One region of the Rothia sp. LK2492 genome, then DNA from elsewhere that is predicted to be linked to it. Evidence: predicted binding sites of a transcription regulator. Region 1 holds the regulator's gene; the other holds the start of a gene.
The links. The regulator HspR, encoded in region 1, represses chaperone genes until heat shock. The targets are predictions, from matches to a motif close to AAGTTGAGTCNNNNNGACTCAACTT.
Positions count from the first base shown of each region.

Region 2: clpB (ATP-dependent chaperone ClpB) is a predicted target of HspR. The motif match lies at 2,060-2,084, and genes of this name have one in related genera.

Region 1 is NZ_JAYWLX010000002.1:59,271-67,172, reverse strand. Features, by position in the region: gene VVR27_RS02505 (HNH endonuclease family protein) at 1-6, shown strand, start outside; gene VVR27_RS02500 (MFS transporter) at 94-1,317, shown strand; gene VVR27_RS02495 (hypothetical protein) at 1,498-1,902, shown strand; gene VVR27_RS02490 (alanine/glycine:cation symporter family protein) at 2,066-3,739, shown strand; gene trmB (tRNA (guanosine(46)-N7)-methyltransferase TrmB) at 3,879-4,697, shown strand; gene VVR27_RS02480 (LLM class flavin-dependent oxidoreductase) at 5,026-6,054, opposite strand; gene VVR27_RS02475 (heat shock protein transcriptional repressor HspR) at 6,313-6,747, opposite strand; gene VVR27_RS02470 (DnaJ C-terminal domain-containing protein) at 6,750-7,769, opposite strand; gene VVR27_RS02465 (nucleotide exchange factor GrpE) at 7,880-7,902, opposite strand, start outside.
Region 2 is NZ_JAYWLX010000001.1:253,294-261,195, reverse strand. Features, by position in the region: gene VVR27_RS01200 (HAD family hydrolase) at 1-568, opposite strand, end outside; gene VVR27_RS01195 (hypothetical protein) at 696-1,004, shown strand; gene VVR27_RS01190 (hypothetical protein) at 1,035-1,214, shown strand; gene VVR27_RS01185 (glutamine amidotransferase) at 1,219-1,935, opposite strand; gene clpB (ATP-dependent chaperone ClpB) at 2,177-4,768, shown strand; gene VVR27_RS01175 (Sir2 family NAD-dependent protein deacetylase) at 4,876-5,835, shown strand; gene VVR27_RS01170 (DUF3073 domain-containing protein) at 6,011-6,220, shown strand; gene purM (phosphoribosylformylglycinamidine cyclo-ligase) at 6,394-7,533, opposite strand; gene purF (amidophosphoribosyltransferase) at 7,533-7,902, opposite strand, start outside.

The sequences.
Region 1 (7,902 bases):
CGCTAATAATAATCCGGTGAGCGTCGTCTTTACCCGTGATAAAGATAGAAGGGGGCAAGGACGCCCCGCCTAATGCTCAGCAAGGAGGCATCAGTGAGCACGGAGTTTGCCGGCTATCGGCGCGGCTCGAGTGAGTACCGCCGCCTGCTCATCGCCATGTTTGCCGCCGGTCTTGCCACGTTTGCCCAGCTCTATTCTCCCCAACCCTTGCTACCTGCTATTGCAGAGGATTTGGGTGTTTCTGCAGATACAGCAGCGCTAACCATGTCCTGTGCCACCGCCGGTCTTGCTCTCTGCACTCTGCTCTGGGCGTCGGTGGCTGACCATTTTGGGCGGGTGCGTACCATGACCGTTGCAGTACTGGGTGCCACATGTTTCGGGTTGCTTACCCCTTGGGTCAGTCACTACCCGCTCATGCTCCTGCTTCGCACCGTTGAGGGCGCCTTTCTGGGTGGGGTGGCTGGTCTGGCTGTCGCCGTCATTGTGTCAGAAGCCCACCCTTCGGTGCGCGCTGCTGCTACCGGGCTTTATATCTCGGGAACCAGTGTTGGTGGGCTAGCAGGCAGAATCATTGCTGGCCCTCTCTCTGAGGTCATGAGCTGGCGGCTCTCCATGTTCGCTGTCTCGGTGGTGGGGGCACTAGCTGCGGTTCTTTTTATCACGCTCATACCAGCCTCCCACGACCGTCAGCGAACACCTGGCGCCTCGCCAGAATCTAGCGGGGTAGGCTCTGCACCGGGTTTCCTCCACAAAATGAGAGGCCTGCTGACCAATATGCAGGTGCTAGCTCTCTTCTTTGCTGGTTTCGCTCTGATGGGCGCCCTGGTCAGTATCTACAACTACATCGGTTTCAAGCTGCAGGCACCCCCCTATTTTCTCTCCCCCACCCTCATCGCCTTCCTCTTCCTGATGTATCTTTTTGGCACGGTGTCATCGGGGGCGGCCTCACGGCTGACTGGTAGACACGGGCTCAAACCTGTTTTTCTGGCCTCCTGCCTGCTCATGGCGGCAGGTACTCTACTCACCCTGGCGGGTCCCCTGCCGGTGGTGGTGCTTGGCTTAGCTGTTCTCACCACCGGTTTCTTTGCCGCACACGCGATTGCCTCTGGTTGGGTGGGATTGCTCTCCCTCGATGCAAAAACCCAGGCAACTGCCCTCTACAACTCTTTTTATTACACTGGGTCTACTCTCGTGGGGTGGGCTACAGGCTTGCTCTACACGGCTGCTGGCTGGTCAGGCACTGCCCTTGCCTGCACGGGCATGCTACTGGTATCTGCTCTTTTTTCAGCTCTAGCCCTGGGCAAAAAAGCAGGGTGAAAATACGAGCTTTCTTTCCCCTGGCGTGCCGTCTTCAGCTAAGAAGCAATGGTGATTACGCTTGGGAGTAGCAAGACTGTTTCCGCTTGAAACCTGTGTCTTCCGTTGATGGATTTCACAGAAAAATGTTTTCACGGTAAAGTTTTCGTCATACTGATAAACCAACAGAACGGAATTTTCATGAGCCTTCTTTCAAACGCAGCTCTACGCGCAACTTCTGGCCCATTAATCCTCAACTCCGGCATCGGCAAGCTGAATATGGACGAGGGCACCTACGGCTACCTCAAGGGCATGGCAGCCACCGGCGTCCCTGCCGTTGAAAAGCTCTCAAATCAGCAGTTTGGTAAGGCACTTGCCTTCGGCGAAACCGCACTGGGTGCTGCCCTACTGCTCCCCGTCGTCCCCGCTAAGCTGGCTGGCCTGGGTCTGACCGTTTTCTCAGCCGGCATGCTGACCATGTACTTCGGCAACGATGAAATGACCCAGAATGACGGCATCCGTCCCACCCAGGAAGGCAACGGCCTGGCTAAGGACTTCATCATGCTCGGCGCTGGCCTAGCCCTGCTTTTCTCATCAAAGAAGTAGCTCAATATTCATAAAGCCCCGCACCAGCTGCCTCAGAGCAGCAGGTGCGGGGTTTTTTGTGCCTGCAAACAACACCGTGTGACCAGCCATAATCAACAGCCTACTGTTTATTTCGTGATACATTTCTGTCTAGGCAAACTACCCTTGCATCACAGGACACACCATGGACACGCTCCAAAACATACTCGATTCCGCTAGCTCCTTTATCTGGGGGCCTTGGCTCCTGCTCCCCCTCCTGGTAGGGACAGGTCTCTTTTTGAGTCTGCGACTGGGCCTTATCCAGCTTCGGCTCTTTACCAAGGCAATGAGCATCCAGTTTGGACACCGCGCCAAGCAGCCCGGGCTCAAGGGCGAGATTTCAGCCTTCCAGGCCATGAGCACCGCCCTCGGAGCTACGGTGGGTACCGGCAATATTGTGGGTGTAGCTCTGTCGATCAGTATCGGCGGTCCCGGTGCCCTCTTCTGGATGTGGGTCACCGCCATCTTGGGTATGGCCTCCAAGTACGCGGAATGCTTTTTGGGTGTGCGCTTTCGCCACTACGACAAAATGGGGGAACTGACCGGCGGCCCGCAGGCCTACCTGCAACGCGGCATCCCCAATAAGTTCGGAAAGTTCCTGGCGACCATGTTCGCCGTCTGCTGCGTCTTCGCCTGCTTTGGCATTGGCAACATGACCCAGTCCAACGCTATCTCTGCCAACCTGGACCACTCTTTTGGCGTCTCACCGGTAACAACGGCAATCTTCCTAACTGTACTTACTGCCGCCGCTCTCCTAGGCGGCATCAAGATTGTGTCTAAAGTCGCCTCAATCTGTGTGCCCCTCATGATCCTGCTTTACCTGGGCTTTGGTAGCTACATTATGATTCTCAACGCCGGGCAGATTCCCGAAGTTTTTGGCATGATTTTGCGAGGTGCCTTCACCGGTGAAGGTGCCGCCGGCGGCGCAGTGGGTGCTGGCTTCCTCATTGCCATGCAAATTGGCGCCCAGCGCTCACTCTTTTCTAATGAATCGGGGATGGGCACCGCGTCCATTCCTGCCGCAGTAGCAGCTACTTCTCACCCGGTGCGCCAGGGGCTAGCGTCCATGACCCAGACCTTCGTGGACACCATCATCGTCATTTCTATGACCGGCTTCGTCATCCTCACCACCGGCACCTGGACGGGCGATGACCCCGCAACCATGACCTCCCTAGCCTTCGCTACCGGATTACCCGGTGCCTGGGGCGGCTACATCGTGGCTTTCTGCCTGGTTCTCCTCGGTTATTCCACCGTGCTGGGCTGGTCCTACTACGGCGAGCGTGCCCTAGAATCTCTGGGTGGTGGGCGTCGTGCCATCACTGGCTACCGTTTGGCCTTCGCTGTTATGTGCGGTGTGGGAGCCATTGCACCCCTAACTATTGTTTTTACTTTCTCAGACCTGATGAACGGTCTGATGGCTCTACCTAACCTGATTGGCCTACTCTTGCTCTCAGGCTTAGTAGCACGGGAGACTAAGAAATACCTGACCCACGACCCCAATTTTGAGGCAACCGTGGATACCATTGACGGCTTTATGTACGGGCTGCCCGGCGGTTTGGACGCCCAGATTGACCATCAGGTGGACCTGTCCCAGAAGAACCCCGAGCTTGAACACCCGGACACCACCAGCCTCAAAGTGATTACCGAAAAAATGATTGAGGAGCATACGGCAACGGCTGAGGCGGCACCGGTCTACGATGTAAACCTCACTAACGTACAGACCGGTTCTATACCCCTGCAGACCGGTTCACTGCCCATCATCCAGCAGGCTAAACCCACCTTCGGCACTCCCACTGACCCCAGGGCCAGTAAACCTTAGAATCGACGCCAACGTGCATGCGCACTTTCCCCGGTAAACTGGTAGCTGCCCCACCCGGGGCGCAGGTGTGCACTTAGGTTTTCCGTGCCCCTGCCCATCGCACCGGTTACTGCCGGCACACGAGACCTCAGGGAGAGTCATGGAAACCAACAAGCAGAAGGCAGATTTAGAAGATAAGGCGCAGCGCGCAGCCGCCGGCAAGGACATCTACGCACCGGCACCCGAGATTTTTCATCGCCAGCCTTACTCTTTTGTGCGCCGCGGTGATCGCCTGACCGCCCGCCGTCAGAAGGCCTGGGACGCTTACGCCCCCAGCCACGTGCTGGATTTACCTCGCGCTATCGGTGATACCTCGGTAGCCGAGGGCGCTGTTTTTGACCAGGAAAAACTCTACGGTCGGACCGCTCCTCTAGTGCTTGAAATTGGTTCTGGTCTGGGTGAGGCTGTTGTGCACCGTGCTGCGCAGGTGCCCGAGAATGATTTCCTGGCGGTTGAGGTCTACAACCCGGGTATCGCTGACCTGCTGCTGAAGATGAGTCAGGCAGGGGTGGAAAATGTGCGGGTTGCCCAGGCAAACGCCCCCGAGCTGCTAGATCACCTGCTACCCGAGAACTCAGTGGATGAGGTGTGGGTATTTTTCCCGGACCCTTGGCACAAGGCACGCCACCACAAGCGTCGCCTGGTCTCCCCCGGCTTTGCAGATAAGATTGCCCGAGTTCTCAAACCCCGAGGAATCTGGCGCCTGGCTACCGACTGGGAAGAATACGCTCTGGTGATGCGCGAAGTTCTGGATGCTCACCCCGACTTCACCAACGCTCACGCGGGTGAAGGCATCACCGAAGAAGACCCCATTGGCGGTTGGGCACCGCGTTGGGAAGGGCGCACCCTGACCAGCTTTGAGCGCAAGGCAAGCGAAGCAGGGCGTCGTGCCCACGACCTGACCTACATTCGCAATTAGAAGATTTGTTCAAATGGCCCCTGCCAGCGGTACTGACCAGCACAGCTAGCAGGGGCCATTGTCGTCCCAAGCCATCACCCTACTGACTCGGCGGCATCTTCTTCATCAAGAGGGAACTCATCAGCAAACCATCTTTCACCGTTTGAGATTTGAGGTATGCCACCGTCTTACTTCTCAGTTGATCGCTCTACACCCGATGAGAATGAAGCGGGGCGTTTGCCCCTGACTTTAATGCAGCATATTTCTGAACGAGTAGCGATTATTCAACGAAGGAGAGCCGGGATGAACCCGGCTCTCGCTACACTTTCAATCTTTCAACCGGCGCACTTTAGCCCTCAGCCAGCAACTCACGCACGCGAGGAATCACCTGCGTGCCGTAGAGCTCAATAGAGCGCATGGAGTACTCGTGGGGCAGGGGGCCATTAGAGTATTTGAGGTCAAAACGCTGAATACCCAGGGCCTTGACGGTAGCGGCAATCTTCTGCGCTACCGTCTCGGGTGACCCGACATAGAGGGAGCCGTGAGTAATTTCGTGGTCGAACTCGGCGGCGCTAGCGGGGCCCCAGCCGCGTTCGGCGCCAATCTTGTTGCGGTTGGTGATCCAGTGCTGGCGCAGTTGCGCCTTAGCTTCTTCATCTGTATCTGCAATGTGACCGGGTGAGTGGACGGCAATAGGCAGATCGGTGTTGCCCAGTTGCGCGTTGGCCCGGTGGTAGAGGTCCACGAAAGGCTTGAAGCGCTCTGCAGGGCCTCCGATGATGGCAAGCATCAGTGGCATCTTGTACTGGGCTGCTCGCGCCACGGACTCGGGGCTGCCGCCCACAGCGATCCACTGTGCAAGGCCGTTTTCAGTCTTGGGGTAGATTTCCTGGTTGACCAGCGGGGTGCGGTTTCCGGGGTTCCAGTTGACGGGTTGCTCGGTGACAACGCGCGAGAAGAGTTCGAGTTTCTCAGCAAAGACCTGGTTATAGTCCTCCATCCTGTAGCCAAAGAGCGGGAAGGACTCGGTGAAGGAGCCGCGCCCCAGAACCACTTCAGCGCGGCCTTTGCTCATGGCGTCGATGGTAGCGAAGCGCTGGTAGACGCGAATGGGGTCATCGGAACTGAGTACGGTCACAGCTGAACCCAGGTGGATGCGCTCGGTTGCAGTGGAAATGCCTGCTAGGACGGCGTCGGGGGCTGACACGGCATAGTCAGGGCGGTGATGCTCACCAACACCGAAGAAGTCAATACCCACGCGGTCAGCCAGCTTTGCCTGTTCCACGACGTTGCGGATTACCTGCGCCTGATGTAGCGACTTGCCCTCTAGATCTTGGGTAGAGTCGCCGAAGGTATCCAGACCGAACTGGACGTCCATGTCGGTAACCGAGGGTAGGCGATCGCGGAGGCTTGTTGACGTAGTGATGTCGTCAGCAGTGAGGTCTGAGGTCACGATTTTCACCTTTCATCCGATGATAAAATATTTTACAAAGAAAGTATCTCACGGTGCGGAGAAAGGCACAAGAGACAATACAAGCCAGCACAACGCGCATTTCAGGCCATTAGGTGATGCAATGGCCCAGAACAACAAAAGCCCCTTTCAGGGAGTCAATAACCGCCTGAAAGGAGCTTTTAATTATTTACCGGTCTTAGGGCCGTAGAGCACCACAGCTTGGGAGCGCGGCCGGGCAACAAGACGCTGACCACGTGCCAGGTGCACGATATCGCCCGACACCCCGGCAGCAAAAACGCGTGATCCGTCATGCAAGCGGTGCAACAGGGCCTCGTTCTCTCGTAGAAGCTCAGCATTGCGAGCCTTAAGAGCTTCTACCTGGCGCTCCAGTTCCATGACCCGTTTGATGCCTTCTAGAGACACACCAGACTGTGAGAGATCCTGGATTTCTTGGAGCTTCTGCACATCCCGCTCAGAGTAGCGGCGGGCCTTACCCGGGGCACGGGAGGGTTGAACCAGGCCCAGGCGGTCGTACTGGCGCAGGGTCTGCGGGTGCATACCTGCCAGCTCGGCCGCCACCGAGATGACGAAGACCGGTCTGTCTGATTCAAAGGCCATGGTTACACACCGGCTTTCTTGAAGAGTTCTTCGCGCGGGTTACCTTGGGGTGCCAGCTCCATGAAACGGGATAGAGCTGCCTGCGCCTCGTCCGTCAGGTCGGTGGGTACCTGCACCTCGGGTATCACCAGCATATCCCCGGTTCCCTTCTTGGTCACGAAGCCGCGGCCCTTGGCTCGCATCTTACGGCCGGAGGGTGAACCTGCGGGGAGGCGAAGCCTCACGCTCTTACCGTCTAAGGTGGGCACCTCAAGAATGGTGCCATTAACAGCTTCTTCCAGGGTGACGGGAACACGCACCAGCACGTTATCGCCCTCGCGCTCAAAAATAGGGTGCGGGTCCACACGCACGGTCACCAGCAGGTCGCCAGCGCCGCCGTGACCGGCGTGCCCCTTGCCGCGCAAACGCACCTTTTGACCGTCCTTGACGCCCTGAGGCAGACGGGCTGTGGTCTGGGAACCGCCGGGACGGAAAACGCTAACTTCAGCGCCCTCGTAGGCCTGCTTGAGGCTGATGCGTGCACTGGTGGTGGCGTCTTCACCCTTAGGCGCGGACTGCTGGAAGGCACCGGAACCGCCGGGGAAACCTCCACCCATACCACCGGGGAAGCCGCCGCGGGATGAGCCACCGCCCATACCGCCGCCAAACATTCCGCCCAACAGGTCCTCTATATTGATGCCCTGGGAGCCACCACCGGTACTGTAGCTAAAGTTACCTGCCCCACCGGGGAAACCTCCCCCGGGGAACCCATCGGCACCGCCCGGGAAGCCACCGCCAAAACCGGCAGCCCCGTATTTACGCACCTGGTCATATTCTTCGCGCTGCTTCTTATCCGAGAGCACGTCGTTGGCTTCTGAGATCTCTTTGAACTTCTTTTCAGCCGCAGCGTCACCGGGGTTCTGGTCGGGGTGGTACTTACGCGCTAGCTTGCGGTAGGCCTTTTTGATGTCTGCATCTGAGGCGGTTTCAGAGACGCCCAGTACCTTATAAAAATCTGTGTTCAGCCAATTTTCACTAGCCATGTGCGTCTCCTTTCGGGTAGACGGTGATCGTTTAGAAAAAGTTTTTTGGTGCCCAATTAGGGCTGTGGGCGGGCACATGATGTGCCCGCCCACCGTGGTTTTAGTCTGCTTTATTCAGCGACTGCTACCGCTA
Region 2 (7,902 bases), on a different contig from region 1:
AGAGGAGACCCGGCACCACAACTACCTTCATGCCTGCATCCACTGCACTCTGAGTCCCTGAATCTGAGTCCTCAATCGCTACGCAGTTAGCGGGGTCAACGCCCAAATTTTTGGCAGCCAGCAGGTAGGGCTCGGGGTTGGGCTTGGCCTGGGTGACGTGCTCATCGCTCACAATGGTAGAAAACAGTCCTTCAGGCCCTAAGTTTGCTGTGCGCTGGGCGACGGCGGTGGTGGCGTTGGTAACGATCCCGGCAGGTACACCAGCTGCCGCAACTTCGTCCAAGAGTTCTGGGATGCCTTCAAGCAGAGTAATGGTTGCTTCAGACAGCAAAACACCCATTTTCTCTTTAAGGCTTGCATAGAGTTCGTCTGCCGGAGCGTCAATGCCGAGGGCATGCATTCGTTCAAAAGTTACCGTGGCGGGGCGCCCCAGGCATGCCAGCGAATCTTCTTCGGTCCAGGTCTTACCGTAGTCTGCTGCGAGGGCCGTTTTGGCCTCAGCCCACAGGGGCTCGGTATCAACTAGGGTTCCGTCATGGTCAAAGAAAATCGCTTCAAGTCTGCTCATACCTTCCACCCTACCGGTCAGGGAGCGGGCGCGTGCATAAGATGGGGGAGTGAGCTTACCGCAAAATTTTTCTGAAAATGGCACTGTAACCCCTGGCAGCTCTACTCTACGCCGGCAGGGGTGTGCGTTGACCCGGATTAGTCTCTACCTGATGGGGCCCCTGGGGGTGCTGGCTGCTCTGTGGATTACCGCAGGTAGATCACTTTTTGGTGCAGGTGGGTCTCTGGTACCAGTCTTTGCTATCAGCTTCGGACCAGCCTTAGCTGCTCTTTATCTGCTGGCTACCTACTATGCCTGGCAGGAGGTAAAGCTGCAGCGAGCAGGGGTATCCGCAGGTCTGCCGCTGGTCACCGCACTGGTGCAGGTAGTTGGCTGGCTACTTGCCGCTGTCTTTGGGTTACTCGTGCCTGACCGTGTCGATGGTGTGACGGTCTAAGCCGCCTCCGCTCTTTTGGGGCACGATGTCGTGGGTCTTTCTGCGGGGTTCGGTAATACCGCCGGCATCCTGACTTTTGCTTTCGCCATAGCTGTGCTGTTGCTGACCCTTGCCAGCCGGCGCAAGGCTAAAGAAGCTGCCCGCGGCATCGATGATGATGTGCGCGAGCAACTGGAGCGCCAAGAGTCGATGTACGACTTCCTGGATTAAGGGCTCAGAGGCCCACCGCGTCCAGCCAACCGTTGAGTACCTGGGTGGACGCTGCTGTCAAATCCTCAGCGTACTGGGACGCTTCGCGCCTGAAGACCGCGATATCCTGGCCCGAGTCAACGATGTCGGCGGTGTAGGCGATGAGCCACTGCTCAACCTTACGGGGGTCAACTTCTAGGTGAAACTGTAGGGCTAGGGCGAAAGGCTTCCCTGCTTCGTCTTCAAGAGTGAAAGCTTGGTTCTCAAAATCAGAGGTGGTTGCCAGTGTTTCTCTGTCGGCGGGAATGCTGAACTGATCCCCGTGCCAGTGCAGAACGGGCGTGTTGCCAAGGGGAGCTAGCACGGAGTTCTTACCAGCTTCGGTGAGTTCCACCGGGGAGTAGCCCAGTTCTAGAACGCCGGAGGTGCTGATCTCGGCGCCAGCTGCCATGGCGATTTGCTGGGCACCTAGGCAGATGCCTAAAACGGGTTTTTGCGACGCTAGGCGGTTTTTGATGAGCTCAACCTCCTCAAAGAGGAAGGGGTAGCTCTGGGTGTCGTTCACGCTAATTGGGGCACCCAAAACAATCAAGAGATCGGCCTCTTGAACCTCAGGAATATTGAGAGAATCAATGCCAGCATCGCGGTATTCAACGGTGAAACCACGGTCTTCAAGGAGCTGCTCGTAAATACCGAGATCTTCGAATGCTACATGGCGGATGGCATATGCTGTGCGAGTCATGGATCCTCTTTAGGTAATGGGGTGAGTGCTGCCGTGTCAGTCTACTGAGATGTGCCAGAGGTTACTAGTTGATACTCGCGGGTTGAGATGTCTCCAAAAATTACTGAACGATACTAGCGCAAATAAGTTGAGTGAGGTAGACTCAACTTATAGAAAGGATGCAGCTAGGTCGGTTCCACCGGTTGTAGCGAGCGTCCACCACCAACCTTAAATATCAACCTCCTCGTAGAAAGAAGACAACATGAACGCTCAATTCACCACCAAGAGCCAAGAAGTTCTCTCGGCAGCCAATATGAATGCTCAAACTGCGGGCAATCCTAATTTAGACACCGCTCACCTGCTGAAGGCCCTCATGGATCAGCGTGATGGTGTGGCGGTAGCTGTGCTCAAAGCTGCAGGACTGGATGTCGATGTTATCTCGGTTGCTGCCTCCACCCTCATTAAGAAACTGCCCAAGGCGGCCGGCTCATCCGTAACCCAGGCTCAACCTTCCCGTGCCCTGCTCACTGCCCTTCAAGCTGCGCAAAACAAAGCAACAGAGCTGGGTGATACCTATATTTCCACCGAAGTCTTACTGCTGGGCCTTGCCGCAGGAAACGACGACACCGCTCGCGCCCTCGAAGCAGAAGGCGCGACCGCTAATCGTCTAGAAACCACCATTAAAGAAATGAGAGGGGAGCGAACTGTGAACACTCCTGACCCCGAGGGCACCTTTGATGCCCTAACTAAGTACGGCACCGATTTGACCGCCGTCGCACGCGAAGGCAAACTAGACCCGGTCATTGGTCGCGACAGCGAAATTCGCCGCGTGGTCCAGGTGCTCTCCCGCCGCACCAAGAACAACCCCGTGCTCATCGGCGAACCCGGCGTCGGTAAAACTGCCGTTGTAGAAGGGCTGGCCCAGCGCATGGTCTCCGGGGACGTGCCCGAATCTCTGCGCGGCAAGACCCTCATCTCCCTAGATCTGGGAGCTATGGTGGCAGGTGCCAAGTACCGCGGTGAATTTGAAGAACGCCTCAAAGCAGTGCTTGAAGAAATCAAGGCCTCAGAAGGGCAAATCGTCACCTTCATCGACGAAATCCACACCGTAGTTGGTGCCGGTGCCACCGAAGGTTCTATGGACGCCGGTAACATGCTCAAGCCCATGCTGGCCCGCGGTGAACTGCGCCTGATTGGTGCCACCACCCTGGATGAATACCGCGAGAACATCGAAAAGGACGCTGCTCTTGAGCGTCGTTTCCAGCAGGTCTACGTAGGCGAACCCAGCGTGGAAGACACCATCGCTATTCTGCGCGGCCTCAAGGAACGCTACGAAGCGCACCACAAGGTTGCAATTGCTGACTCGGCCCTAGTTGCCGCAGCTAGCCTGTCTAACCGTTACATTCCTAGCCGCCAGCTACCCGATAAGGCCATTGACCTGATCGACGAGGCAGCTAGTCGCCTGCGCATGGAAATTGATTCGGCCCCCGAAGAAATTGACCAGCTACGCCGTGCTGTTGACCGTCTGACGATGGAAGAACTGGCGCTCGCTAACGAAACTGACCCCGCCTCCGTCGAACGCCTCGAAGCCCTGCGCGCTGACATAGCGGATAAGAAGGAAACTCTGGACGCCCTCAACGCCCGCTGGGAAGCCGAGAAGGCTGGTCTTAACCGGGTGGGTGACCTCAAAACCCAAATCGATGAGCTGCGTTCTAAAGCAGAAGTAGCCCAGCGCGAAGGTAACCTGGGGGAAGCTTCCCGTATTCTTTACGGCGAGATTCCCTCCCTGGAAGCTGAGCTGGTTGCCGCCCAGCAGGCAGAGAGTACCTCTGCTAACACTGAAGCTATGGTGTCTGAGGAAGTCACCGCTGATGACATCGCAGAAGTTATCTCAGCCTGGACCGGCATCCCCGCTGGCCGCATGCTGACCGGCGAAACCGAGAAGCTGCTCAACATGGAAGCCGAACTGGGTAAGCGTCTCATCGGTCAGTCCAAGGCTGTAACCGCTGTTGCGGACGCTGTGCGCCGTTCCCGCGCAGGTATCTCTGACCCCGACCGTCCCATTGGCTCCTTCCTCTTCCTGGGCCCCACGGGCGTCGGTAAGACTGAGCTTGCCAAGGCGCTGGCGGAGTTCCAGTTCGACGATGAACGCGCACTAGTGCGCATCGACATGAGCGAATACTCAGAGAAGCACGCTGTTTCTCGCTTGGTTGGTGCCCCTCCCGGGTACGTCGGCTACGAAGAGGGCGGCCAGCTGACCGAAGCTGTACGCCGCCGCCCCTACTCCGTCGTCCTGCTGGACGAGGTGGAAAAGGCTCACCCAGAGGTCTTCGACATTCTGCTGCAGGTGCTGGACGATGGTCGCCTCACCGACGGTCAGGGGCGTACCGTGGACTTCCGCAACGTCATCCTGATTCTGACCTCCAACCTGGGCTCCCAGTTCCTGATTGATCAGGAGCTGGACGAAGACGCCCGCCGCTCTGCGGTTATGGGAGTAGTGAATGCCAGCTTCAAGCCGGAGTTCCTCAACCGCCTGGACGAGGTCATCATCTTTGATCCCCTCTCACCCGATGAGCTGAGCTCCATCGTTGGGCTGCAAATCGAAGCTCTGAGCAAGCGCCTGGAAGACCGCCGCCTGACCTTGGATGTCTCCCCGGCAGCTATTGAATGGCTGGGGCTGGCTGGTTATGACCCCGCCTACGGTGCCCGCCCGCTCCGCCGCCTGGTGCAGCGAGAAATCGGTGACCGCCTGGCTAAGGGAATCTTGGCTGGTGCTATCAAGGACGGCGACACCGTGCGGGTGGACGTTAACCCGGATGTTGCCACCGAGGGTCTAACGGTTACTGCCGCATAAACCTCAACAAAGAGGTGGGTATGTTTATAGCCAGTTGGCGAGAACATACCCACCTCTTTGCCATGCCTGAAGGTAAGCAGGATTCCACCCCTCAGTAAGATAGACCTATGGCCATTGATACCCGATTTGCAGGTGCCGCTGAGAGCATCAGCGCTCATGCCGATATTGCCGCAACCCACCGTGCCGCGCTGCGCTCCATTGAGCGAGTGGTGAGCGAAACCGCAGAGCCCACAGACCCTGCTACTGCTGCGGCTGGTATCCGGGCTCTGCTAGATGCCGGCGATGTCCTGGCACTGACCGGCGCGGGTATCTCCACCGGCTCAGGCATACCGGACTACCGAGGCCCTGCGGGCTCTCTCAAAAACCATCGGCCCATGACCTATCAGGAATTTAAATACGACGAGGTTGCCCGGCAGCGCTACTGGGCACGGTCCTTTCTGGGTTGGCGACAGATGAGCCGCGCCCGCCCCAATACCGCCCACTACCTGTTAGCGGATCTTCAAGCGCAGGGGAAGCTGGCTGGCATCATTACCCAGAACGTGGACGGACTCCACACTAGTGCGGGAGCGAAGGATGTGCTCACCCTGCACGGGGATTTATCCACCATTGAGTGCCTGGACTGTGGTGCACACGAGAGCCGTGAATCGTTGGACTCCCGTATCGACGCCGCCAACCCCGGTTACCTTGCCCGCCTGATTGGCACCGACCTGCGAGTCAACCCGGACGGTGACGTTGACCTGGCTGACCGTTTCATTCGTGATTTCAGCATGGTGCACTGCCTTGCCTGCGGCTCCACCAAACTCAAACCGGCGGTAGTCTATTTTGGTGAAGCGGTGCCAGCGGCTCGAAAAGAGGCGGTAAAACGCTTGGGTGAACAGGCGTCCTCCCTACTGGTGTTGGGTTCGTCCCTAGCCGTGATGAGCTCCTACAAAATTGCCCTCGACTTTATCCGCGCGGACAAGCCTATCGCGGTGGTTAACCAGGGCCCCGGCAGAGCAGATGCCAAGGCTAACTACCTGTGGAGAGCTGATGTGGCGGATGCTCTCTATGTTCTGACTGCTCAGTAAAACGACCGTTCTCTATACATGTGACTACATTCTTACGTCTCAACCGGCAGAGCGAGAGGAAAATGGCCGCAAAAACCTGTACCCTTATATACAGAAAAGACTGAAGGTTTTTCTGGTACCCTTGTGCGTGCATAAGCAGGTGACCAGATACGAGCGATAAAGAGGGGGTCTCGCCATGGGGCGCGGCCGTCAAAAGGCTAAAGCAACACGTCAGGCTCGGGAGATGAAGTACTTCAGCCCCGAGACAGATTACACTGCACTTGAAAAAGAACTCAGCAAAAGCACGGGTTCTAGCAACCGATCATCTGCCCACCCACGGCGCGATGACGAAGAAGACTATTCGCAGTACGCAGATAAATATTCTGACGACTACGACGGTAAATAACCCGCGCCCAGCGCGGGTTCTTCCCGTTATATTAGGCACCTGCCGCGCTGAGTGGCTAGGTGCCTTTTCTTTGACCTACCTCAAAGAAAAAGGGGCCAGATTCTTTAGAAGAGATCCCCATACTCATGGTCTCTTCTAAAAAATCTGGCCCCTTTGCTGTGGCCTTTAGCGCTTTAGGCGTAGTTGCCCAGCAACACTGCCGCACCGCCGTCCACGCCCTTAGCCCCCTGAACGTAGTCGGCGTTGCTCTGATAGGCGCCGGTATCTGCCTCCACGGTTCCCAGAACCCAGCTGGGTAGTCCGCGCTTGTTGAGGCGTTCAACGGCAGCATCGGCAACGCTGGGGTCAACCACAGCGATCATGCCGACACCCAGATTGAGAGTGCGCTCCAGGTCAGCCTGGGGCACAGAACCCAGTTCGCTGATGAGGCGGAAGATAGCGGGGATTTCCCAGCTGGAACGGTCCACAAGACCCACGGTCCCGCGGGGCAGCACGCGTGCCAGGTTTGCGGCTAGACCACCACCGGTGACGTGAGAGAAACCGCGAATACCGCTACCGGTCTGCCCGTCTTCACCGTTCACGGGGAAAGCCTCAATCAGATCAAGGCAATCCGCGGTGTAGATGCGAGTGGGTTCCAGCAGTTCTTCGCCCAGGGTGCGGCCCAGCTCATCCACCTGGCGTTCTAGACCCCAGCCCGCAACGTTAATAACCTTGCGCACCAGTGAGTAACCGTTGGAGTGGATGCCGGAGGAGGCCATAGCAATCAGCACATCACCCTCGCGTACCCGCTCAGGGCCCAAAAGCTCATCTGCCTCAACGATACCGGTTGCCGCACCAGCGACGTCGTACTCACCTTCAGCCAGCAGACCGGGGTGCTCAGCGGTTTCACCCCCCACCAGGGCGGTACCAGCCAGAGAACAGCCCTCAGCGATACCGCGCACGATATCAGCAACGCGCTCGGGTACTACTTTGCCGGTGGCGATGTAGTCGGTCATGAAGAGAGGGCGGGCACCGGTCACCACGATGTCATCAACCACCATACCCACCAGGTCATGGCCAATAGTGTGGTGAATGTCCAGAGCCTGCGCAATCGCTACCTTGGTGCCCACACCGTCGGTGGAAGTCGCCAGGTAAGGCTTACGGTAATCCTTCAGAACAGAGAGGTCAAAGAGGCCAGCAAAGCCGCCGACCCCGCCCACCACACCGGCGGTGTGGGTTGCCTTGACCGCGTCCTTCATCAGTTCTACGGCGCGGTCACCTGCCTCAACGTCCACACCTGCTGAAGCGTAGGTTACTGCCTTGTCTGCGGTCATTATGAGCCCTTCTGGGTGGTGGGTGAAACTTTGTCTTCGGGGAGGACGAGCGCCTCAAGATCGGCGTCTGGCCCTGGTTCGCACCCGGTCTTGGTGACGGACTGCTGCCCGGGGCCCTGAGGATGAGCGGAGAACTTCTGCTCGAGGGTCTCGGTGCCTGGACGGGTATCAATCGACACTGCTGTGGCATGCTCTGGCTTATGGGCAACCTCGCGCTCTACCGTTACCTCAGCAGCGGTACCGGCTAGAGGACCACCGTTCTTTCCAGCATCGAAAATTGCTTTGCCCCGGCGCTCTTGAGCAGGAAGGGGAATGGGATAGTTGCCCGTGAAACAGGCGGTGCAAAGACGCTCGCGGGGCTGCTCTGTA